Regions from separate parts of the Alkalihalobacterium sp. APHAB7 genome, predicted to be linked through region 1. Evidence: riboswitches for the same ligand, from Rfam matches in the RefSeq annotation. Region 1 holds a riboswitch; each other region holds the start of a gene.
The links. A riboswitch is a leader RNA that binds a small molecule or an ion and turns the genes downstream of it on or off. The one in region 1 is predicted to bind cobalamin.
Positions count from the first base shown of each region.

Region 2: another riboswitch for cobalamin. It lies ahead of ACNSTQ_RS11690 (ABC transporter substrate-binding protein); the one in region 1 lies ahead of ACNSTQ_RS08770 (acetyl-CoA hydrolase/transferase family protein).
Region 3: another riboswitch for cobalamin. It lies ahead of cobJ (precorrin-3B C(17)-methyltransferase); the one in region 1 lies ahead of ACNSTQ_RS08770 (acetyl-CoA hydrolase/transferase family protein).

Region 1 is NZ_JBLWFS010000006.1:171,257-179,203, forward strand. It holds gene ACNSTQ_RS08760 (dihydroorotate dehydrogenase) at 1-437, opposite strand, end outside; gene ACNSTQ_RS08765 (GNAT family N-acetyltransferase) at 495-1,319, opposite strand; cobalamin riboswitch at 1,484-1,670, shown strand; gene ACNSTQ_RS08770 (acetyl-CoA hydrolase/transferase family protein) at 1,823-3,103, shown strand; gene ACNSTQ_RS08775 (hypothetical protein) at 3,120-3,314, shown strand; gene ACNSTQ_RS08780 (DUF6612 family protein) at 3,410-5,128, opposite strand; gene ACNSTQ_RS08785 (hypothetical protein) at 5,302-5,499, shown strand; gene ACNSTQ_RS08790 (TIGR02206 family membrane protein) at 5,636-6,361, shown strand; gene ACNSTQ_RS08795 (hypothetical protein) at 6,414-6,536, shown strand; gene ACNSTQ_RS08800 (zinc-dependent alcohol dehydrogenase) at 6,920-7,947, shown strand, end outside.
Region 2 is NZ_JBLWFS010000009.1:159,053-166,999, forward strand. It holds gene ACNSTQ_RS11660 (cobyric acid synthase) at 1-567, opposite strand, end outside; gene ACNSTQ_RS11665 (bifunctional adenosylcobinamide kinase/adenosylcobinamide-phosphate guanylyltransferase) at 564-1,139, opposite strand; gene cobD (threonine-phosphate decarboxylase CobD) at 1,136-2,215, opposite strand; gene cbiB (adenosylcobinamide-phosphate synthase CbiB) at 2,173-3,168, opposite strand; gene ACNSTQ_RS11680 (heme ABC transporter ATP-binding protein) at 3,165-4,637, opposite strand; gene ACNSTQ_RS11685 (FecCD family ABC transporter permease) at 4,662-5,717, opposite strand; gene ACNSTQ_RS11690 (ABC transporter substrate-binding protein) at 5,680-6,672, opposite strand; cobalamin riboswitch at 6,917-7,096, opposite strand; gene ACNSTQ_RS11695 (flavodoxin) at 7,156-7,611, opposite strand.
Region 3 is NZ_JBLWFS010000007.1:110,725-118,671, forward strand. It holds gene cobA (uroporphyrinogen-III C-methyltransferase) at 1-1,181, shown strand, start outside; gene ACNSTQ_RS09535 (sirohydrochlorin chelatase) at 1,199-1,972, shown strand; gene ACNSTQ_RS09540 (precorrin-2 dehydrogenase/sirohydrochlorin ferrochelatase family protein) at 1,953-2,582, shown strand; gene bioB (biotin synthase BioB) at 2,753-3,754, shown strand; cobalamin riboswitch at 4,022-4,210, shown strand; gene cobJ (precorrin-3B C(17)-methyltransferase) at 4,399-6,012, shown strand; gene ACNSTQ_RS09555 (sirohydrochlorin chelatase) at 6,046-6,930, shown strand; gene cobK (precorrin-6A reductase) at 6,939-7,709, shown strand; gene ACNSTQ_RS09565 (precorrin-8X methylmutase) at 7,710-7,947, shown strand, end outside.

The DNA.
Region 1 (7,947 bases):
ATAAAAACGGGTTGTTTTCGCTGCAAGTTTTTTAACTTAAGCAACGTCTTTTCTAGACCAATAGATTCGTAGTGTTGCGGAAATTCTATATAGTTATCTTTTTCATGAATGATTGGAAATTCACCTTTTAGATCAGGCTCTTTTGTTACCGGTCCGATTTCTATGAATCCAAAACCTAAATTCGTAAATGCCTTCGTTCCAGATAGTATCGGGTCCACTTTTCCAGCCAAACCGATCGAGTTTTTCAGTAGATTACCGTCGACTTCTTTCATAAGTACCGGCGAAGACTCTTCTCTTCCAAGGAAGTTGATTAAATGATGTCCACCTGGAACTGACGATATTCGGTTCATACCCCTATGAATAAACTCTCTCGAATGGTAAGGAGAAAGCCTAGAAAGTAACGGCTTAAAGAGGACATGGTAAGACCAATCAGGCATAACTTCCCCTCCTTTCTTAAAGGTGCTCTGTATATAAAGCAGCAAGCTCAATTACACCTATGTAAACGGGAATTCATAAACGGTATATTGATACTGTAACTCGAAACCAACACTTTCTGCCACTGATAATGAAGGTGCATTTACTTCCATACAATCCCAATATGGGACAAGGTTTTGAACGAGGGCGTCTTTTACAAATCTATGAGCAAGTTTTCGGGCTAGTTTATTTCCTTGATGATGTGGAACGGTTTCAATATCTATACCATGATATTGGTTAGCAACAAAACCGGAAAAGCAAACACTAACGATTTCCTTTTCATATACAATACAATAACCTAGACCTTTTTCTAGAAACTCTCTTTCTGAACGCCAAAAATGTAAAAGCTTATTTTGAAGGAAAGGACTTTTTTGATAGACTTCTGAAGCTAACCGTTCAGCCGTCAATTTTTCAACAAGATAGGTCTGCTCAATCTGTGGTTCTCGATCCACTTGGTATGTTTCTCTAGACATTAGATAGACTCTTTGTTTAGAAGCTTCAAGGTTTCTTTTGTTGAACATCTTCTCAATAGCAGAATCCCAGCTTGGATCGTGACCAAAGCCTTCAAACCATTGGAGTCCGAGTCTCTTCGCTTCACCAATGATTTCATTATTAAAAAACGCATCTACTTCTCTAGTAAATGTCTCATTATTTACATTCCCAATAAAAGCAAAACCGTCTAGATTCCCAAACCAAACGAACCCGCTAGTAGGATCGAATCGGTTATCTACAAAAATACGACCGGGATTATTTCCAGCTATTATTGCTTGAATTTCTATATGTTTACCCTTTATCACTAATGGTTGACACTTGGGAAACTCTTCAGATTTCAGTTCATAAATCACTTGTTTCCCCTCCTATAACCCCCGTGTTCTTTACCAAATTATACACGATTTAGCGAGTATTCTTATATATTATCTAAAACGGGATTACAGATTTTTAACATACTATCATTAAAATTACTAATTGTATTTTCTAAAAACGTAGTGTTATAATAAAATCCAACAAACAGAATATTGTGCTTTATGGTACTTGTTGAACAAGTTTAAAAGGGAAGTCGGTGCAAATCCGATGCGGTCCCGCCACTGTAACGAGGAGCATGCGTACGAATTAGTCCACTGTCAATTTAAGATGGGAAGGATGTATACATGTGTTGATTCGAAGCCAGGAGACCTGCCATTAAAGAGCAACACTGTTATTTACCCACGAGGATGGGGAGGTGTTTTGGATGGAAGCTTTGATTGTGATAGCAAAGGATTCGACCTAAAACATACACATTCTCATTAATATATGGGAGTGTGTTTTTTATTTACGTACATAAAAGATGACAATAAGGAGCGAATACTGCATGTTAATGCTATCAACCTATCAAGAAAAAGTAATGAGTGCAAACAAAGCCGTTCAATTAATTGAACCAGGTGATGAGATCATAGCTCCTATCGCTGTCGGGGAACCGCCAGCTTTAATGGAAGCATTAGTAGATTTCGAAGGTCTTGAAAACAATACACTTTATCAAATGCTCTCTCTTCGAAAAGTTGTACCTGTAGCAAAAGATAAACTTAGGATTGTATCCATGTTTTTAAATTCACATGAACGGGAATCTTATGCTAAACAGATGATTGATCTTTTACCTAATCACTTTTCCAACTTGCCAAAGATGTTAAAAACAAGAGTCAAAAATCCAATCATCATCGCTCAAGTGTCACCGATTGATAACGAAGGTTATTTTTCCTTAGGTACAAATTGTGATTATACAGCAACTTTGGTCAACCATGCGAAAGCAATTATCGTTGAAGTGAATGATCATATGCCGAGAACGTATGGTAAAAATCAAATTCATATATCACAAGTTAAGGCCATTGTAGAACACACTTCCCCGTTAGCTGAAACTGGGAAACCGGTCATTTCTGAAAAAGATAAAGCGATCGGACGGAATATTGCTAACTTAATTAAAGATGGTGACACAATCCAAATAGGTTTTGGATCCATACCAAATGCCGTGATGGAGCACTTAAAAGACTTTAGAAACTTGGGTGTTTATACCGAAATGTTCCCTGACAGTTTAGTAGATTTATACGAAAGCGGCGCAATTACAAATCAAAATAAACCTTTTTACAAAGGAATTTCAACTGCTACCTTTGCTTTTGGCAGCAAGAGACTCTACCAGTTCATGCATGAAAACCCTGCCCTATGTATGATTCCAGTTAACGAGTCGAACAGTATTAAGCAAATTGCTCAATTGGAACAGTTTGTAACGATTAACGGTACTGTTGAAGTCGATTTTTTAGGGCAATGTAATTCAGAAGTGGTGAAAGGAAATTATTATTCTTCATCTGGCGGGCAATCTGATTTCGGAAAAGGTGTGACATTATGCAGGGATGGCCGTGGAATTATTTGTTTACATTCGACAACTAAAGACGAGCAAATCTCAAAGATTGTTCCTTACCTACATGATAAATCTGTCGTGACAACCTCTAAAAACGATGTTGACTTTATCGTGACGGAATACGGTGTGGCCCACTTAAGAAATAAAACCATTTCAGAACGTACACAGGCGTTGATTGACATCTCCCACCCTAAATTTCGTGAGGAGCTTACGTTTACAGCTCAGCGTATGGGATATCTTTAAACAAGGAGGTTAGACCATGGAAAATTATACAGAATATTATTTAAATCATTTATTAGGCATTCTCGTAACAAAGCCCGACTTTAACACATTACTAGAAAGCTATGAAAGTTTGAAAAAAGATCTTTCAGAAAGTGAGGAACTTGACGATCAGATCGACTCACTAGACGCTGCATTTAAACAAGCCGTTGAACATTGGAAGTTCGCTAATTGAGTGTACTAAAAAAGCGACAAAGGGGACTTTTCCCTTCGTCGCTTTTTCTTATAGTTGTAGAGGCCATTTTTAGTCAGACTCTACTACTTAATAGATTAAAACGGCGCACGCTCCATATTCGTTCCATCGAGATCCATTTGGAACCAGCCGAGCTGTATTGCACTAATATGCTTAGAGTAATAAAGACGACCGTTAATAATATGAATATGTGATCCTCGTTCATCGAGCATTTCAGCTTCTAATGTATTTAAATCAATTTTATATAAACTATGATCTTCTGTAACATTTGTAAAGTATAAGGCATCTCCGGCCACATTAAAGCCTTGACTCTCATCGGTTGATAGTTGTTCTGTACTAGTCCCGTCGAGTCGAACACGATAAAGCTTGGCACCATTTAATGCGCTCTCAAAATAAACCCAATCGTCTTCCACTATGAACGTCCTGACCGGGTAATCAATCACTCTTGGAGGATGTGTTTGACCCAGTTCATCAATTCCTACGACGTAAAGAATACCTTTTGGTTCTGTTTGATAAATGACTTGATCCTCGTAAATGTTATATCGGAAAAGATCATCGATCAGTTGGATCTTAACACCTTTCTCAGAAACCATATAGAGAGATTGTTTATTGTTTAATGGATTATTTGCTTTATAAAAGATCCAGCCATCCATTACACGTAAATCTATCGCATAGTCATCTGATACTTTTTCTACTTCTGTTCCGTCTTTTTTCATCCGATAAACGTTGAAGCGGTCTCTTTCATCTGAATAATACAGCCAATCTCCCATTACATTTAAATCTTTAGCTAGTACATCAGAAATAAGTTCCTTTTCTTCTTGTCCATCTGTCCATTTATAAATTCCACTTTCTTGCATCCAGTTGGAGTAATAAACAGCTTCCCCATCGGTTGCAAAATACGATCCATTTAAGTGATTTCCGTCGCTATTACCTTTTTCCCCAGTAAGAAATCCAGCTTCCTCTTTTAAAGGGTCACGATCCCCTAAAAGAATATCCCCGTACGTTTTTGCATTTTCAATAACCCCTTGAGGTACCGTTACCTCATCATCTGTTTCGTTTAATGCGTCATAAGAAATATATAATGTTTCTACCATCTTATTTTCAACTTCATCATTTTCAGCATCCAAATCGAGAATGCTCATACTAAAGGTATATTCCAGCATTGCCGACGTGCGGTGAAACGTTTCTTTATCGATGATCATTTCATAAGTAAATGAAGCAGGACCGTTTTCTGTTCGGATCGTATGGATCATCGTGTGGAAGAGCGGGTCATCCATCACATAGTAAAACGGAAACAGTCCCTTCCATAAGGTCAGCATTTCATCCTCCTTAGTGGAAATGGAAAAGCGGTAGCCATTATTATCTTCTGTAAAATGAAATAAATCGATATTTTCTAATATAAGTTCAATTTCTTTTGCTGGCTCAAGAGCATGGATCTCAGGTGATACATTAATCCACAAATCACTTTCCTCGTCCATTAAAAAGTACGTTTCTCCACCTGTGATATAGACTTCTGACCTCATTGTCGTTCCTGAAATTTTCGATGACCGTTTGATATGAGCTTCGAGTGGCTCGACTTTCGCTGTCCCACTCAAGTAGGAGATTAACGTTCCCATATCAGCTTCATTCGTAATGGCATCCATTTCAAAAGAATAAGCTTGAACTTCCTTCATTGCTTCAATTGAGTGTTGTAAAATTTCTTCTCGTGTTAACTGCTCGCTATCTTCCTCACAGGCAACAAAGAATGCTAAAACACTCAGTAGCAGAGCAGTCGTAAATAATTGTTTAAAACGCATGTATTCCCCTTTCAAAGTCCTTGTCCTTGTCGATCTTATTTTTACGGTTAATCCGTATAATTCAATTTAGATAAAGCTCTATAAAATTCCTCTTTTAGATTACCATAATACCACAAAATCCAATGTTTACTACAAATTTTTCACGGGTACAGATGAATAAGGAGGGATAAGTGATGAAAAATAAACAAAAAGAACTAGAACTCCAAAAACGAAACAAAAAATCTCATGCATTTAAGGAAGATTGGGACAAGCAGTTAGAGCGAGACCAGATGATTATGCCAATTGACGAACCACCACTAGAAGACGTAAAACTCGAAGAACAAGAAGAACGCCAAAAGAAGAAAACCAAACAACACTCATCCAGCCAATAAAACAAACGGTGCCAGGTACCTTCCTAAAGGTACCTGGCACCGTTTGTCCATTAACTCATTAAATTATTAACCCTTTAATTTATTAAAGGTACGTGGTACCCTCTGATTAATATTATATTACTAGGTGGTATGATTCATGATCGTGGATTTTTTTGATCCTTCAGCCTATATGAAGGGAACGGTATTTTTTTCTCCTGCCCACGTAGCTTCATTACTATTATTTGCATTGTCTATCGTTTGGATGTTTGTTCATCGGCATAAGAGTTACATGGCTCATGTTCGGTGGGGGTTACTCGCTGTTCTTGTCCTTTCCGAAATTAGTATTATTATTTGGAGTATCGCTATTGGCTTATGGGATATCCGTTTCAATTTACCGCTGCAACTTTGTACAATTAGCATTTATTTAAGTTCCTTCATGCTAATTACATGTTCTTATCGTATTTTTGAAGTCCTTTACTTTTTCGGTATTGGTGGTGCCCTACAAGCATTAATTACACCCGAATTATTTTATACGTTCCCGCACTATCGATTTTTACATTTTTTTATTGCTCACATCGCCATAATCCTTGCTATTCTCTATATGATCTGGGTACTAAACTATACGGTTACATGGAAATCCGCAGTTCGATCTTTCATTTTTCTAAACAGCCTTGCATTTATTGCTTTTTGGATTAATTACTTTACTGGTGCTAATTATATGTTTTTAGCAAGGAAACCAGATAACCCAAGCATTCTTGACTGGCTCGGACCGTACCCATGGTATATTCTCTCTCTCGAAGTAATTGTCATTCTCATGTTTACTCTTCTTTACTTACCTTTTCTCTTGAAAAGTAAATTACAAAAATCATCTTCTCATGTATAAACTCGTATTTCTTGCACAAATTAATAAGAATATTTTAGAGGAGGTTATTAACTTGAATAAGATTATTGAACAAGTATCTACCTTTCTAATCGCACTATTTGAGTTAGAGTATGAACACCTTCTTCATGATGAATGGTATTACGATGAGCACGGTGATCCAACTGCCAATCTGTAATACAAATATTCTTCTTTCTTTCTCCTTATAGGTGGAGTTCATCAAACAACCTCTTTCAATTCTACGGACTCCCCTCTACCAAATCAAACCTCCCCCCCACTTCACTCTATCACTAAACTGATTACATTTATCGTTTACCACTTTAACCCCTCCACTTTATTAAAGCCTTTTGAGAGGAACTTTTCTGCACGTTTTTAACCAAAGCGCCTCCCAACCTTATATATTACCTATTTCATACTCTAAGAACTTTTATTAACAACCAATATTTAATTTGACGACTACTTTTGGTAAAATTTCTCTCCTTTACTGCATAAAATTGGGAGGAGTGTCAAAAATATTAGATACTAAGGAGATTATATCCATGCTTCTCAGGGGGTGGGTTTGTGAAGTCATTACAGTTTGATTATAGTATTCCTCGCTATGTCTTTAGCAAGGTCGTCGGAAAGTGGAAGCCTTCACTCTATTGGCATCCACGTCTGTCTTGTTTAAGGTTACGGGAAATTCAAGAACCAAATCTTCCTAACGAAGACTGGGTTAAAGTCGAAGTAACTTATGGCGGTATTTGTGGAAGCGATTTGAATTTAATTTTCCTAAATGATAGTCCAGCTACTTCACCTTACGCCTCGTTTCCTTTTACCGTCGGACATGAAGTGGTTGGAAAAATATCTGAGACAGGTCAAAATGTCAAACATCTAAAAAAAGGGGATCGCGTCGTAATTGATCCAGTCCTATCGTGTATGAGTCGAGGCTTTAAATCACCTTGTAAAGCTTGCGAGCGTGGAGAATATAGTTTGTGCAGTCATATGACGGAAGGAGATATATCACCTGGATTACTAATTGGAGCTTGTAAAGATACTGGTGGGAGCTGGGGGCCTGTCCTCGTTGCTCATAATACCCAAGTTTTACCTTTACCTGATGAAGTTGATGATTTAAATGGAGTCTTAATTGAACCATTCAGCTGTGCACTTCATGCGGTATTAAAAAATAAACCAAAGCCACAAGATCGTGTACTCGTAATTGGTGCAGGAGTCATTGGCATTTCAGTCATTGCTGCCATCCGGGCGCTCGGTATTAGCTGTCATATTACGGCACTTGTCAAACACCGCTTCCAAGGCGAACTCGCCACAACATTTGGAGCTGATGAGGTCATCTATCTTAATCGAAACGGAACATACATTGATGAGACCGCCAAAACATTAGATGCAAAAGTTTTAAAACCGATTTATGGCGCCCCTGTCATTGAAGGTGGTGCAGATATCGTATATGAATGTGTCGGTAAAAAGCAAAGTATTAATGACGCCCTGCGCTTTGCTCAAAGTGGTGGAAAAGTTGTTCTACTAGGATTAGCAAGTATTATCGATGGGATAGATTGGACTGCGGTTTGGCTTAACGAGCTTGAAGTGAAAGGAAG
Region 2 (7,947 bases), on a different contig from region 1:
ACGCTTTCTATCTTCTTCAGATAAAAGCTGAAGCGTACCGACAACACTAGCAAATACACCGCCTCTTTCAATATCAGCAATTAAAATGACAGGTACATCTGCTAATTGTGCCACCTTCATATTTACAAGCTCACGATCATTTAGATTTACTTCGACAGGACTGCCTGCTCCTTCAATCACTAGATATTCATAATTTGCGGCAAGCTCTGTCAATGCATGTTGAATCGCTTCCATTCCTTTTTGGTAAAAACGTTCGCGATAGCTTCGTCCTGAATAAGTTGAATACACTTCTCCAAACAAAACAACTTCAGAATCCATCGTGCTGCGCGGTTTTAATAATATTGGGTTCATATAAACACTAGCTTCCGTTTTGGCAGCCTCTGCTTGCACTCCTTGCGCCCTCCCAATTTCTTTACCGTCAACAGTTACATAAGAATTATTTGACATATTTTGTGACTTAAAAGGAGTTACTCTATTATTCTTTCGAGCAAGTATTCGACACAGCGCAGTAACTAGAACACTTTTGCCAACGTCTGATCCTGTTCCTTGGAGCATGATTCCTTTCATCCGACTTCCACATCCTTTTTTAATATCGGAATACCACCTTCGACTAAATAAGCTTGATGACTTAACGATACAATTTTTTGATGAAGAACTCCCATTAACTTCATATAAGCAATTGTACTTTCATCGTTTGGAATTATGTCTTCAAACAGTTCATTGGTCACCACAATACATGGTATTGGACATTGTTGTATTCCCACAAAAGTATCTGAAAGACGCAAAAGTAATTGTTGCTGAAATAAAGCCTCTTTCCACAGCTCTAATCCTTGGTCAATACTGCTAAAGAACTCTGCTGTTATTAGACCTGTTAAACAATCTAAAATGACAGCATCACCTTTTTTAAAGTTAACCATTAACTCCTCAATATGAGTGCTTTTTTCATGAGTGACATAATCTTTATCTCGCAATTGTCGTTCTTCAATGTGCCTATTAATACGATCTTCCATTTCCGTATCACTTCGTCTACTCGTCGCGATATAATGGATAACACCTTTTTCACTAACCTTACTTTCTGCCACTTGCAAAGCAAATGTACTTTTCCCGCTTCGCACTCCTCCAGTAATAAAAACGATCATTGCTGTGTCCACCTTTCTAATACATTTAACAGCATGTCATTTTCAGCCCGTGTTTTAATCGCTAAACGAATATACTTTCCTTCAAGCCCTAAGAAATTATAAGTGTGACGAGGGATGATTCCATTTTCAATCAAAAAAGTAATGAGAGGATTTAAATCGTCATTTGATCCTTCAGGTTTAAGTAGATAAAAGTTGACTACAGATGGAGAAACTTCATAGCCTATTTGTGATAAAACATGGAACAGCCATTTTCTCTCTGACCTAATAAATGCTCTTGTTCGAATGGTGTGCTGTTCATCACTTATACATTCAAGTCCAACTTGTTGTGCAATACCATTGACACTCCAAGGTTGCTGAAATCTTTTAAGCTCATTGACTATCTCACTATCCGAAATCAAATAACCTAATCTAAGCGAAGGGATCGCATACATTTTTGTTAGTGACCTTAATATAATCATGTTTTGAAAATCATTTATGTAAGGCAGGATGCTTATTTCTTCATCACTAAAATCATAAAATGCTTCATCCATAATAACAGTTACATTATTTTCTTTTGCCCTTTGTATTAACCTTAGTAGAATTGTCTGCTCTACCATTGTTCCCGTAGGATTATTCGGCTGGCATAAAAACATCGCATCAACATCTTTTATTGCTTCTAATAGACCTTCCAAATTGAATTGCCAGTTGTCATCAACAAAAAGTTGAAACCTTATTACTTCACATTCATAAGCAAGACAGGCATCCCGATATTCTGAAAACGTTGGCTCTACGATGAGTATTTTCTTTTTACGAAAATAGTTTGCAATTAATAAAATTAGTTCAGCCGCACCATTACCAATTAATAACTGGTCGATAGATATGTTATTTTGCAGAGCTAACTTTTCTCGTAATTTAGAAGCATAAGGGTCAGGATACGTATGAATAGTTTCTGCAAACCCCGCCCATTTTTGCAGGACAGCTTTAGGTACACCTAATGGGTTCACATTTTCACTAAAGTCGATTGAATTTTCTTTCAATTGTAAACCTAACGCATTTACAAAATATTGTGGGTTTGCACCATGATTAGGTAAAACCATAATAAAATCCCTCCAATCAACCAAAGCGTAAATACAAAAGAAATAACGGTATTATGCATGATTTGAATCGCTTGCTTTATATGTAATGAGGAAATAGGCATCGTTGAAATACCCATTTTTGCACGGTTAGAGATAATACCTTTATATTGATTTTGTCCACCAAGTTGTATCCCTAGCAAACTTGCAACAGCGGCTTCACCCCAACCACTATTTGGACTTGGATGTTTTTTCGCGTCTGTCCATAATATTTGAAAGCAAGTCCATTTTCTCTGATTTGAGAAAGTCCGGTTAAACAAAATCATAAGTATTCCAGTTAACCTACTCGGAATAAAATTCAATACATCATCGAACTTAGCTGAAGCCCATCCAAAATCAATATACTTTTCATTTTTATAACCAACCATTGAATCGCACGTATTTACAGCCCTATAGAGCATTGCAAGTGGTGCTCCTCCTATTAAGGCAAAGAAAAGTGGCGCCGTTACTCCATCACTTGTATTTTCAGCTACGGTTTCAACAGTTCCACGAATGATCTCAGTTTCGGGAAGGTTTTCAGTATCTCTTCCAACAATATAAGATAACTTTAATCGCGCTTGTTGAATATTACCTTCTTCTAGCGGGTTTAACACTTCCTCTGCAGCTTCTTTTAAGCTGCGCTGGGCAATCGCAAATGAAATAATAATCGCTTCTATGATTACACCAATCCAAGGGTGGATGAAGTAGGCTAAGATAACTGGAACAACTGTAATAATAACTACGATCGAAATAATGATAAGTAAAAAGAAAAAACCCGTTACTCTTTTCTTCCCTCCACCGTTTAGCTTACATTCAAAAAAAGAGATCATCTTTCCTATCCCGACAACTGGGTGTGGAATATTTCTAGGATCTCCTATTATTCGATCAATCACTACAGCTAAGGAAAGTGCAATTAAATGGTACATAACAAAGCTCATTGAACTCTCCTTCTTTCTTTGTTCCTTTGAACAGCCTCATAGGTTGCTTCATACACCGCTCTTGCAATCGTCTTTCCTAATGGTGTAATGGTTCCTGCATAAGGCTGTTCGTTCCCTGTTTGTGAAGCAGCAACCATAATACTGTCAGTAGACGTTCCTGTCGCAAGAGTTTTTGTTTGTGGATCTTTAATATCCTGATCAAACAGTGCTTTTGCCTTCGCTTCTGTTGATGTCATCACCGCCTGAACGAAAGCTGCATCTGATAAGTGACCTTCTACGAATATCCACGTATTAATCGTTCCAACTGTTTGCAAAGCATTCTTTTGCAAATACGCCATTGAGGCATCAACTGCATTTGAAACACCAGCAGTTACAACAACGAAAACAGTGAACTCATCTGTCGAATACGTCTTAAAAGAACCATCTTCCAATATAGCTGCAGTCATCATTCCTACAGCCCCTTCATAATCAATTTCGAGATTACTCAGATACTGTTTATACTCACTTTCTGCACAATCACAGTTATAATCTTTATGAACATGACGATTAATGAATGTTGAATTCCATCCAAACCCTGCACCAATGACAGCTGAAGAGTAGGTTTTAAGTGGTGTAGGACTCGAAATGAAAATATATTCTTGTTTTCTTTCAATTTTCAACCGATTAATGAGCGACCGCTCGGTAGATACCGATTGCTTTGGCTGAAGTGTAATAAGTGGACTTGGAACAGATGGGTGTTCTCTTCTCCCTACTTTAGCTTTATACACTTCTTGTAATCTTGTTTCATTCATAACATGTGCTGGACGGTCAAGTGAGCTAACTGTTCCTTCATCAAGAAGTAAGATACGATCACAATACAGACTTGCCATATTTAAATCATGTAAAATCGCAATAACGGTCAATCCTTTTTCTCTAGACCACTGTTTCAATGAGTCTAGCAAGCTCATTTGGTACGAAATGTCGAGGTGATTAGTAGGTTCATCAAGAAGTAGTATTTTCGGTTCTTGTGCTAAGGCACGTGCTAGCATGACACGCTGGCGTTCCCCACCACTTAATGAATGCAGAGGTATATCTTTAAATTGATATACTCCTGTTAATTTCATCGCCTCTCCGACAATTTGTTTGTCTGTTTTAGTTGCAACTTGAAACCAGCCTTTTTGATGCGGATAACGTCCTAACTGAACAACTTCTTCAACTGTGTAAGAAAAAGAAGTATCTGATTGTTGGGGTAACACAGCCATCTGTCTAGCTAATTCTTTTGAGCCATATGCTAATATATTTTTATTCTCAAGAATGATTTCACCTGATTGTGTAGGTATTAATCCACTAACCATCTTTAATAACGTCGTTTTCCCACTACCGTTTGGACCGAGGATTCCAAAGATTTCCCCTTTAGAAACTGAGAATGAAACGTTCTTAATTATATTGACATTGCCGTACCCACCACATATGTCATTCACTTGTAACATCCTGTTCACTCCCATCCATACAGATTATAATCTATGACGTTGTCGGATTAAGATGATTGCAAAGACTGGACCACCGACAAGAGCCGTTATGACTCCAATAGGTAACTCGGTTGGAGCAATTAATGTACGGGCCACTAAATCAGTAAGCACAAGAAATCCTCCACCAATTAAAACAGATAGCGGTAATAGATGACGATGATCTGGCCCCCAAATTAACCTAGTTAAATGCGGAATAACTAAACCGACAAAACCAATCGTCCCAGAGACTGCTACAGCTGATCCAGTTAACAAAGCCGCTCCAAATAAAATCAGCATTTTCCGAGCTTGAATATTAACTCCAAGATGCTTAGCCGTTTCTTCTCCAAAAGCTAGTGCATTTAATTCTTTAGCATTAAAAAGCAAAATCAAAAATCCGGCTAAAAAAAACGGAGCAATTAAATACACATAACTCCAACCTCTCATCGAGACGCTTCCCATTAACCAACCAATGATTTGTCTTAATTCTTCGCCTGTTAAAGCGATCATTAGTGAAATCATAGAACCTAGAAAAGAACTTAAAATAATTCCGACTAAAATCACCGTATGAGCAGCCATCGAACGATTAAGTGCTCTAGCAAAAAAAATAACTAAAAATAATGTAATAAATCCAGATAAAATACTAATAACTGGTAAGGTAAATGCTCCTAATATCGGTATGCTAATACCAAAAAACAAAACCGCAACTGCACCAACTGCCGAACCAGAGGATACTCCAAGCGTATAAGGATCAGCTAATGGATTTTTTAAAAAGCCTTGGAAAGCAGCCCCTGCTAATGCAAGGGCACCTCCAACGAACATTGCTAATAAAACGCGTGGAAACCTTATCTCCATTATAATATTTACATACATCGGATCTACTTCTGCTGCTATAGGTAACCCGATCCATTCTCTTCCTAGAACCGTTATCACTTCAAAAAATGATATAGGTACGCTACCAATAGCAATGCCTAAAACAACCGAAGCAAATAAAAAGGTAAAACAAATTATATAAGCAAGTACTATATTAGTTTTCGAAAACATCTGGGTAAATAAATTTTGCAAGTTTTTCGACCCCTTCGACTAAGCGAGGACCTGGGCGTTCTACAATATTAGCTTCAATATTAAAGACTCTTTCGTTTTTAACCGCTTCTACTTCAGTCCAAGCTGAACGTGCTAATACGTCTTCAACTGCATTCTCCATACCTTCAACATGACCATAAGTTGTAATGATCACATCTGGATTTAGAACAACAGCATCCTCTTCTGTAAACATCGGCCAACCTTCTTGTTCTCCTGCAGCGTTTGTTGCATTAATCATTTCCAGCATCTCATGCATAAACGTTCCTTTTCCGGTTGTATACATATCAGGAGCTGGCCAAATTTCTACCCATACAGTAGCTTTATCAGCATCCTCAATCTCACTTGCTTTTGTTTGTACTTCAGTAATTGTCTCTTGCATTGATGTTATGACATTATTAGCCTCTTCTGACTTTCCAACTGCGTTTCCAATCATTTCAATAGAATCATATAATTGCGCAAAAGAAGAAGCATTATTTACTACAAGTACTTGGACCCCTGCATTACGAATTTGATCTAAACCTTCTGCGTTGTTCATTTCATTCGCTAGTACTAAATCTGGATTTGCAGCGATAATTTTTTCTACATTAAATTCCATTCCACCAATTGTCTCAATATCTTTTACTTCCTCTGGGAAGTCATCATTATCTGTTACCGCAATGACACGATTAAGCGCTTCAAGTGCATAAACAATTTCCGTATTACTTGGAACTAGCGAGATTAATGTTTGTGGCTCTTCTTCGATGACAATCTCAGTTCCTGTTGCATCAGTAATTGTTAACGGAAAAGCCACGGCTTCTCCACTACCTGTCGTTTGCTCTTCTGTTTCTTCCGTCGGTGCTTCTTCTGTTTGTGGCTCTTCTTGGTTATCTGTGCCACATGCTGTTAATAAACCAACAATAAGTAATGAAGCTACTAACCACATATACCATTTTTGCATGTTCTCCAACCCCTTTTAAGTTTGTATTTCTTTTTGTATTCAATGAAAGAATTGCAAGAAAGGAAAGGAAAGTATGTAAAAAAATAAAGCTCTCCTTCAAAGGGAGAGCTTCGGTTTCAGTTTAATAGATCCCCTAGGTAACACTTGGATGCTAAAAACATTCCATTATGTGTCGTTCTCATTAGAACAAGGGGACTCTTTTTCAAGAGTCAGATCTTATCACACTGCTTACCTTTTCCGCGAAGGTTACACAATACTTTAAGGCAGGTCTCCTGACTCGTACAATGATACCTCTTTACCTTCCCATCAAAGATGACAGTGGTTTATTAAAGAGTATTCGTACTTACAGTGGCGCGACCGTGTTGGAATTTCACCAACTTCCCTTTTCACACTCGTGTGAGTGACCTTAAAGCTAACTAACTATTCAATTCATTGAGATACGACTTAATTATACAAAATAATAGATAATTCGTCTATATAAACTTACACACTCGCTTTTAAGTTAACAGCTTGTGCAAACTTTCTACCAAAATCTTTGCACGTTTCTTCTTCACCATCCGGGCCTAGCTCTATTTTAAGCCCCGGCTGTACGATTTGACCATTTCTTTCATCAATCATTGCTTCTAATAAATCTACAGCACCACAAAAGATATCGTATGCTGTATCTCCAGATCCAAAAACTGCAAATTGTTTATTAGTAAAATCCAGCCCAGCCATTTCATCATACAAATCTAAAAATTCATCAGGCAGTTCGCCGTCTCCCCATGTATAAGCACCTAAAATGATGGAATCGAATGCATTTAATTGGTCAAGGTCACAATCAACAACATCTAATTTCGTTACGTTCATATTTTCCTCTTGCAAACCTTCTTCAATTAAATCGGCAATCGCTTCTGTATTTCCTGACATACTAGCATAAACAAGTAGAACCTCACTCATGTTAACATTCCCCTTTCAATCTATTAATTTAAGACTAAATGACTTTTTAAATGATGTCCTTTCATACGAAAGATGCCTTCTCTTTCAACTGCAACTATGTATTCTCCATTTTCAACTTAACAAACAGCAGTAGCTCCTCGGACAGTACTTTTTATCATGTTCATTAACAATTCCTCCATCAATATTAACAATGAAAATCATTTTCATTTATATAATAATTGAAAATGATTTTCATTGTCAACAAGTAAATGTATAAAGCTCATCGAGTAGGAGGAGGTGATTAACCTCCGACCTCTCACACCACCGTACGTACGGTTCCGTATACGGCGGTTCAAT
Region 3 (7,947 bases), on a different contig from region 1:
GGCGTGTAGGAGAAGAAGCGGATAGCTTAGCTCAAGCAGGTATTCCTTTTGAAATTGTCCCAGGTATAACTTCAAGTATTGCGGCAGCAAGCTACGCCGGGATCCCAGTGACACATCGTGAATATGGTGGAACATTTGCCGTTGTAACCGGACATGATAAATCCACTTTAGGTCAACCGTTAATTGATTGGAGTTCACTTGCAAAAGGGATTGATACGATTGCTTTTTATATGGGAGTCAGTAATATCTTTCATATTGCGACTCAATTAATGAAGCATGGTCGTCCTGCCCAGACACCTGTAATATTAATTCAATGGGGTACTTATGGAAGACAAAAAACATTAGTAGGAACTTTGGAAACAATCGGCGATAAGGTCGAAAAAACGAAGTTTCAAAATCCAGCGATAACATTAGTCGGTGACATTGTTAACTTAAGAGAGAAGATCAAATGGTTCGAAATGAAACCTTTAATCGGGAAACAAATATTATTAGCACGGACAAGTACTGAAAAAAGCGTTCTAGAAGAGAAGTTAAGTGAATTAGGTGCAGATGTGTACAGTTATCCTTCGTTTGAAGAGACTACACTTCTATTATCGAGCCAAAATAATGATATAAGCAAAAAGATAAATGAATATCATACAATCACTTTTACATCACCAGATAGTATTCGTTATTTCTTTGAATGGTTACATGTACAAAAGCTCGATATACGATCAATTAAAGCGACGTTCCAAGTTCTTTCTGATAAGTCAATGCAACAGCTTCGAAAGTATGGCTGTGTGGCAGATAAGGTTCAAGAAATAGGAGAAGCAGCTCATTTTTTAGTTGTCGGCGAAAAAAAAGCGGTAGAAGCATTTACAAATACAGACACAATGATTACCCATGAAAACAATATTACGAACGCTTCGCAAATTGTGTTGCAACGATTGATTGATGATGAGTTATTATCAACAATTATCATTCCTAGTGCAAAATCAGTACTAGAATTAAAAAATGGGGCAGAACAAATTTCATCACAGTTTTTTACGGGCTTATTAAAATTAGAGGTAATCTGCTTTGGAGAAAAGTCTGCTCAAGCCGCATCAAGTGCTGGATTTCATGTTAACCATGTTTTAAATGAACCATCTCATTCTGCTTTGGTCGATCACTTGCTCAAGCAATCTCAGATTGAAAGTATGTAAGGAAGAGGGTGTAAAAGATGGATGGTGTATTATATATTGGACATGGCTCAAGAGTTAATGCAGGGAATAAACAATTTCTAGTGTTTATCAATAAGATTATGGAGATGCTGCCATTATCAATCAAAGAGGTTGCGTTTATCGAATTAACAAAACCTACAATACTAGAAGGAATTAAAAGTTGTATTGAACAAGGAGCGACAAGAATATTTGTTCAACCTGTTTTATTACTAGAAGCGGGGCATGCTAAAAAAGATATTCCTGACGAGATTGAAAAAGCAAAAGATCTTTACCCTGAAACTCAATTTATATATGGCTCTCCTATTGGAGTCGATGATCGTATGGTCGATATCGTATATGACCGTTTACAAGAAAAAGGCTTTCAAAAAGAGACGAACGATAAAGCAAAGGCTTCTGTTTTACTTGTTGGAAGAGGCAGTAGTGATATGGAAGCAAAGGCTGATTTTGAGGAAATTGCTGGACGATTAAAAGAGAAGCTGGGTTTAAAGCAAGTAACCCCTTGTTATTTGGCGGCGACTACTCCTCTATTTGAAGACGGCTTAAAAAAAATACTAGAGGAAGATAATGAGGTCATCTATGTTATGCCGTATTTACTATTTACAGGTGTACTAATGAAAAGAATGGGGCGAGCCATTAAAGATTTACAAACAACTGAATATAAACAAGTACATCTATGCAATTTTCTAGGGTATCACGAGCAGGTTAGAAATTTAATTTATGCGAAAACGATAGAGTTAATGAAAGGTAGTCCACATGAGTTTCATGCCAATTAGTTTAAATCTCAAGGATAAGGCAGTCGTCATTATTGGTGGTGGAAAAATCGCAGAGCGAAAAGCTATAAAAATAGTAAGTTACGAGGGTAAAGTTACAGTCGTGTCACCACAATTAAGTGAGAAGCTAGCAGAGCTAGTTCAAAACCAATCTGTACACTGGATCAAGTCTCCGTATAATAAAGTTTTTTTAGATCAAGCATTTCTAATCATAGCAGCTACAAACGATCCGGAAGTAAATTTAACAATATATCAGGATCGAAAGCCGAATCAATTAATTAACATCGTAGATCAACCTGAATTAAGTGATTTTCACATGGTGTCAACATTACATAGAGGGAAGCTAACGATATCAGTTTCAACTGAGGGAGCAAGTCCTATGTTGGCTAAGAAGATTGTAAACCAACTAGATGAAAAGTATGGACAAGAATATGAAGGGTATGTTGATTTTTTAAGAGTGTCGCGAAAAGTGATTATAGAAAGTATTAGGGATAAGAAGGCTTGTCACCAGTTTCTTAATGAGTTAATCGCCGATGAGGTCATCTATAGTACGGAGAGAGAAATATGGTTTAAGAAGCGAATGCAACAATACTTGAAGATACAAGGAGAGTAGTCATATTGGCTGCTCTTTTTTACTGGTAACAAACCTTCAACCTCGAAGTATTTAGTCTTTAGGTCTTAGAAGTTCTTTAACTATCTAATCTAATGGTAAATAATTCTTGTCAATCTTTCTGTTTAATGTTAACTTATACTAAAATGATAGTTGACAAAGGGTGGAAAAAAATGACGATAACAACATCAACAAAAAGCACTTGGGAACAGTATGCAGATAAAGCTTTGAATGGCGAATTATTAACAATCGAAGAAGGGGTAAATATTCTTCAAGCTGATGATGATGAGGTTTTACCAATTATGCAAGCTGCTTTTCGTGTTAGAAAGCACTATTACGGAAAAAAAGTTAAACTTAATATGATTTTTAATGCAAAGAGTGGGTTATGCCCAGAAGACTGTGGATATTGCTCACAATCGATCGTTTCTACGGCTCCTGTTGAAAAATATTCATTACTAGATAAAGAGACTCTTATTGCTGGTGCAAAAGAAGCGATGAATCGTAAAGCTGGTACATATTGTATTGTTGCGAGCGGGCGAGGTCCTACTGAAAAAGAAGTTGATCAAGTTATTGATGCGGTTAGTGAAATTACTGCCACAATGCCATTAAAGATCTGTGCATGTTTAGGAATTTTAAGTGATGAAAAAGCTAAAAAGTTAAAAGAAGCAGGGGTTCATCGTTATAACCATAACCTTAATACACATAAGGACAATCACACAAACATTACTTCTACTCACTCTTATGACGACCGTGTAAATACGGTTGAAGAAGTAAAGGCAGCAGGTATGTCTCCTTGTTCTGGCTGTATTATCGGGATGGGTGAAACCGATGAGCAAATTGTAGAAATTGCTTATTCGTTACGAGAAATTGATGCTGATTCCATTCCAGTTAACTTTTTACATGCGATTCCAGGAACTCCGTTAGAAAATTACAAACGTACGAAACCGATGAAATCCCTAAAAGTACTTGCGTTGATGCGTTTTATTAACCCTTCAAAAGAAATTCGTGTTTCTGGAGGAAGAGAAGTAAACCTTCGTACATTACAACCGTTAGCATTATTTGCTGCAAACTCTATATTCGTAGGTGACTATTTAACTACGAAAGGTCAAGCAGTAACTGAAGACCATAACATTATTGAAGATTTAGGTTTTGAGATAGAAGAGTGTGCTCTATAATTAATCGACAATTTTAGATATTTTTAAAAATGGCTCTTTTTACAAAGATTGTTGCTTCGTGCTTTTGGACCGTAAGCCAAGCAAATGCTTGGCTCTTCACGCTATGCGTGAAGCTTTTGAAAATAAAATAGCCGTTCAGACAAATGAATTTGTCTTGAAAAGGCTATTTTATCTTCAAAAAACGGTCCAAAAGCAACAAAGTTTACGCAAACAGCCTTAAAAATAGATTGACAAACCTTTATCTTTTCAATTAATCTTTTAATACAATCACATATGTTGGGAAAGGGTAAAGATTTTAACATATTAAAATCTTTAAAAGGGAAGTTCGGTGAAAGTCCGACGCGGTCCCGCCACTGTAATTTGGTTGTAGTCTATTAAGCCACTGTTCTATGAATGGGAAGGAATAGATTGCAATAACCATAAGCCAGGAGACCTGCCTTTTCTAACAACACTGTCTGACCTACGGGAGATAGGGAGGTGTTAGAGAGCGGATTTTCTGTATTTAGTATTCATGCGGATTATTTTATTTAGAAGTTATAAGCATCTCTAACCATTACTCTATGGTTAGGGGTGCTTTTTTATTTCGTGTATTGACTTGGTTTATACCTCTAAAAATTAAATTAACCATTAAAGGAGAGATGTAGATGCAGCGAGGTAAGTTATTAATTATCGGATTTGGTCCTGGTAGTGAACAGCATATGACCTTTAGAGCGAAAGAAGCGATTGTAGAAGCTGATTCCATCATCGGTTATAGTACATACGTTGATTTAATTCGTCCGCTAATTACAACTCAAGAAATTGTCAGAACTGGTATGACAGAAGAAGTGACCCGGGCACAAGAAGCTGTTCGCCAAGCGGAAACAGGAAGAAAAGTTGCCGTCATTTCTAGTGGGGATTCAGGGGTTTATGGTATGGCTGGCCTTGTATATGAAGTTCTCATCCAAAAGGGCTGGCAAGAGGAGACGGGTGTTGAGGTAGAAATTATACCTGGCATATCGGCTATTAATTCCTGTGGTTCGTTATTAGGAGCGCCGATCATGCATGATGCCTGTACAATCAGTTTAAGCGATCATCTAACACCGTGGGAATTAATTAAAAAGCGGGTAGATGCTGCTGCCGAAGCAGATTTCGTTATTGCGTTATACAATCCACGAAGTGGGAAAAGAACAAGACAAATTGTTGAGACACAAAAGATTTTATTAAATTACCGTTCGCCAAAAACACCAGTTGGATTGGTGAAAAGTGCTTACCGAGAAAGAGAACAAATTGTTATTACCGATTTAGAGCATATGTTAGACCATGAAATCGGGATGTTAACCACTGTTATTATCGGAAATAACTCTACGTTCATTTATGACGGAAAAATGATTACTCCAAGAGGGTATCAACGGAAATATACGTTGAATGAGACTGAACAACACCTAAAACCACATGAACGGTTAAAGAAAGCAGCAGAACCGTGGGCACTTCATGGAGGCAAGGAAGATGAAAAAATAACAGCTGACAGACCGCTCAGTTCGCGTATGTTAGCAGAAGAGGCAATTTCAAAGCTAGAAATTAAAACAAAACCTTTAGAAAGTGACCAACAACAAGGTGTCTCTTTTCAACAAGAAGATATTTTTGAGTTTGCGGTTTCACCAGGGATTGCTAATAAAAAAATAACGCCGAAACAATTGGCGACATTGGTGGAAACGGTAGGAGATGAAGCAACACTTGAGTATACCCCGGATCACTTAATCAAAATATCTGTTAAGACATCTAACCCAAATGAAATTGCGGAGAGCTTAACAAGTGCAGATTTTTTATTGCTCCCAATAGGTAAAGTGGTCAACATAAAAGCATGTGATTTTTGTGATGGTGAAAAAGCCGATTCTATTCCACAAGTGGAACAACTTCAAAAACGAGTTGGTGGAATGTCTGTACCCAAGCAAATGAATATTGGATTTAATGGCTGTGGAATGGCTTGCTATAGCGCACCTACAAATGATATTGGGATCATTTATCGTAAGAAAGGGTTTGATCTGTTTTTAGGAGCTAAAACGACCGGGAGAAATGCTCATGTCGGACAACTTGTTGCTGAAGGGTTGGAAGGCGAAAAGCTTGTCGACCTTGTTGTTAGGATCGTAGAAGATTACAAAAATCGAGGATTACCTAATGAACGGTTTCATAAGTTTTTTAAACGAGTACAAGTTGTTGAAGGGTTTTATTACAAGGAAGTTCCCGAGCAAGTGGTAGTAGATATGGCTTGTGGGGATTAAAAGACAGTTCTGAATAAAAAAGGAGGAAGCGCAATGAATGCAATTTTATTTATCGGTCACGGTACAAAAAAGCGGGAAGGTAATGAACAACTGCTTCAATTTGTTGAGTCAATGAGAGGTGATATACCGTATCCAATCGTTGAAACTTGCTTTTTAGAGTTTTCCACTCCGACGATACGTGAAGGGATAAAGCGATGTGTGGATCAAGGAGCAACGAAAGTCGCACTCGTTCCAATGATGTTTTTTTCAGCGGGGCATGCCAAAATTCATATTCCTGTTGAAATTGATGAAGCGAAAGCCATGTATCCACATGTTGAATTTACTTATGGTAGACCAATCGGTGTTCATGATAAAGTGTTTGATATTTTACAATCACGTCTGCATGATGTTGGCTTTTCTAACAAGAAAGGAAAAGATGATCTCGGCATTTTGTTAGTCGGCCGTGGCAGCAGTGATGCAGATGCGAATAGTGAACTATACAAGATAGGTAGATTGCTTTCTGAAAAATTAGGGATGGTTAATGTCGAACTGTCATTTATTGGTGTAACTTCACCTACAGTTGAAGAAGGTGTTGTCAGATCCATAAAGCTTGGAGTGAAGAACATTTATATTATTCCTTACTTTTTCTTTACAGGAATATTAATGGACAGAATGGCTGAAAAGCTTCAAGCCTTTCAAGTTGAGTATCCAGAATTACATTTCTCGATGACTGAATTTTTTGGTTTCCATCCTATTCTGAAAACAATTTTTGTGGAGAGGGCACAAGAGGCACTGCAAGGGGAAGCAAAACTCAATTGTGATGTTTGTTCTTACCGGATACATGCAATGGAACATATGGATATACATCATCACCACGACCATGACGACCATCATGGACATACTCATCATCACACCCATAATCACGAGGTTCAAAGGTAGGATGAAAAATGATTTATATAATAGCTGGGACAAGTGATGCAAGGGAATTAGCGATAACACTAAGAGATGCAGAGCATGGCATCATTGCTTCGGTCGTAACAGATAATGCAGCCATTTCTCTTCGCGAAGCGAATATTGATACCGTTGTTGGAAGACTAACCGCTGAAGAAATGGCGGTGTTTATTGAAAAAAGAAGAATACAAATGATCGTCGATGCTTCTCACCCATTTGCGGAAGAAGCATCGAAAAATGCAGTTGAAGCGAGCCGTCTCTCACAAGTACCTTATATTCGCTATGAACGGGAAGAGTATCAAGGTCATACTGGTCAGATTATGAATGTTTCTTCTTATAAAGAAGCAGCACTACTGGCCAAAGACAAAAAGGGTACGGTTATGCTTACAACTGGAAGTAAAACACTTCAAATTTTTACAGAGCACCTATTGAATGTAAATGGGATTCGATTAATTGCAAGGATGCTTCCACGTAAAGATAACATGGAAAAATGTGAGGAATTAGGCGTTGAACAAAAAAATATTGTAGCGATTCAAGGTCCTTTTTCTAAAGAGTTAAACATCGCATTGTTTAAGCAATATAATGTAACACTTATGATCACAAAAGAAAGTGGAAAGGTCGGTTCTGTGGATGAAAAAGTTGAAGCGGCAAAAGAACTAAACATACCGATTGTAATGATTTCAAGACCTAAAATAGACTACGGCATCGTTTGTAGATCTTATGAGGATGTTTTAGAAATGATAAATCAAAAAGTTGAGGTGTTATAAATGGATTTTCAAACAGAATTTAAGCCATTAACTGTACAACCACAAGAAATTGAAGGGTTAAGTTTTCAGATGATCACTGACGAGTTAGGTGAACACGATTTTACGGAAGAACAATATCCAGTCGTTCAACGCATTATACATGCGTCTGCTGATTTCGAGTTAGGGCGTAGTGTTGTTTTTCACCGAGATGCAGTTCAAGCCGGTATTCAAGCCATTCGTTCGGGAAAGAAAGTAGTTG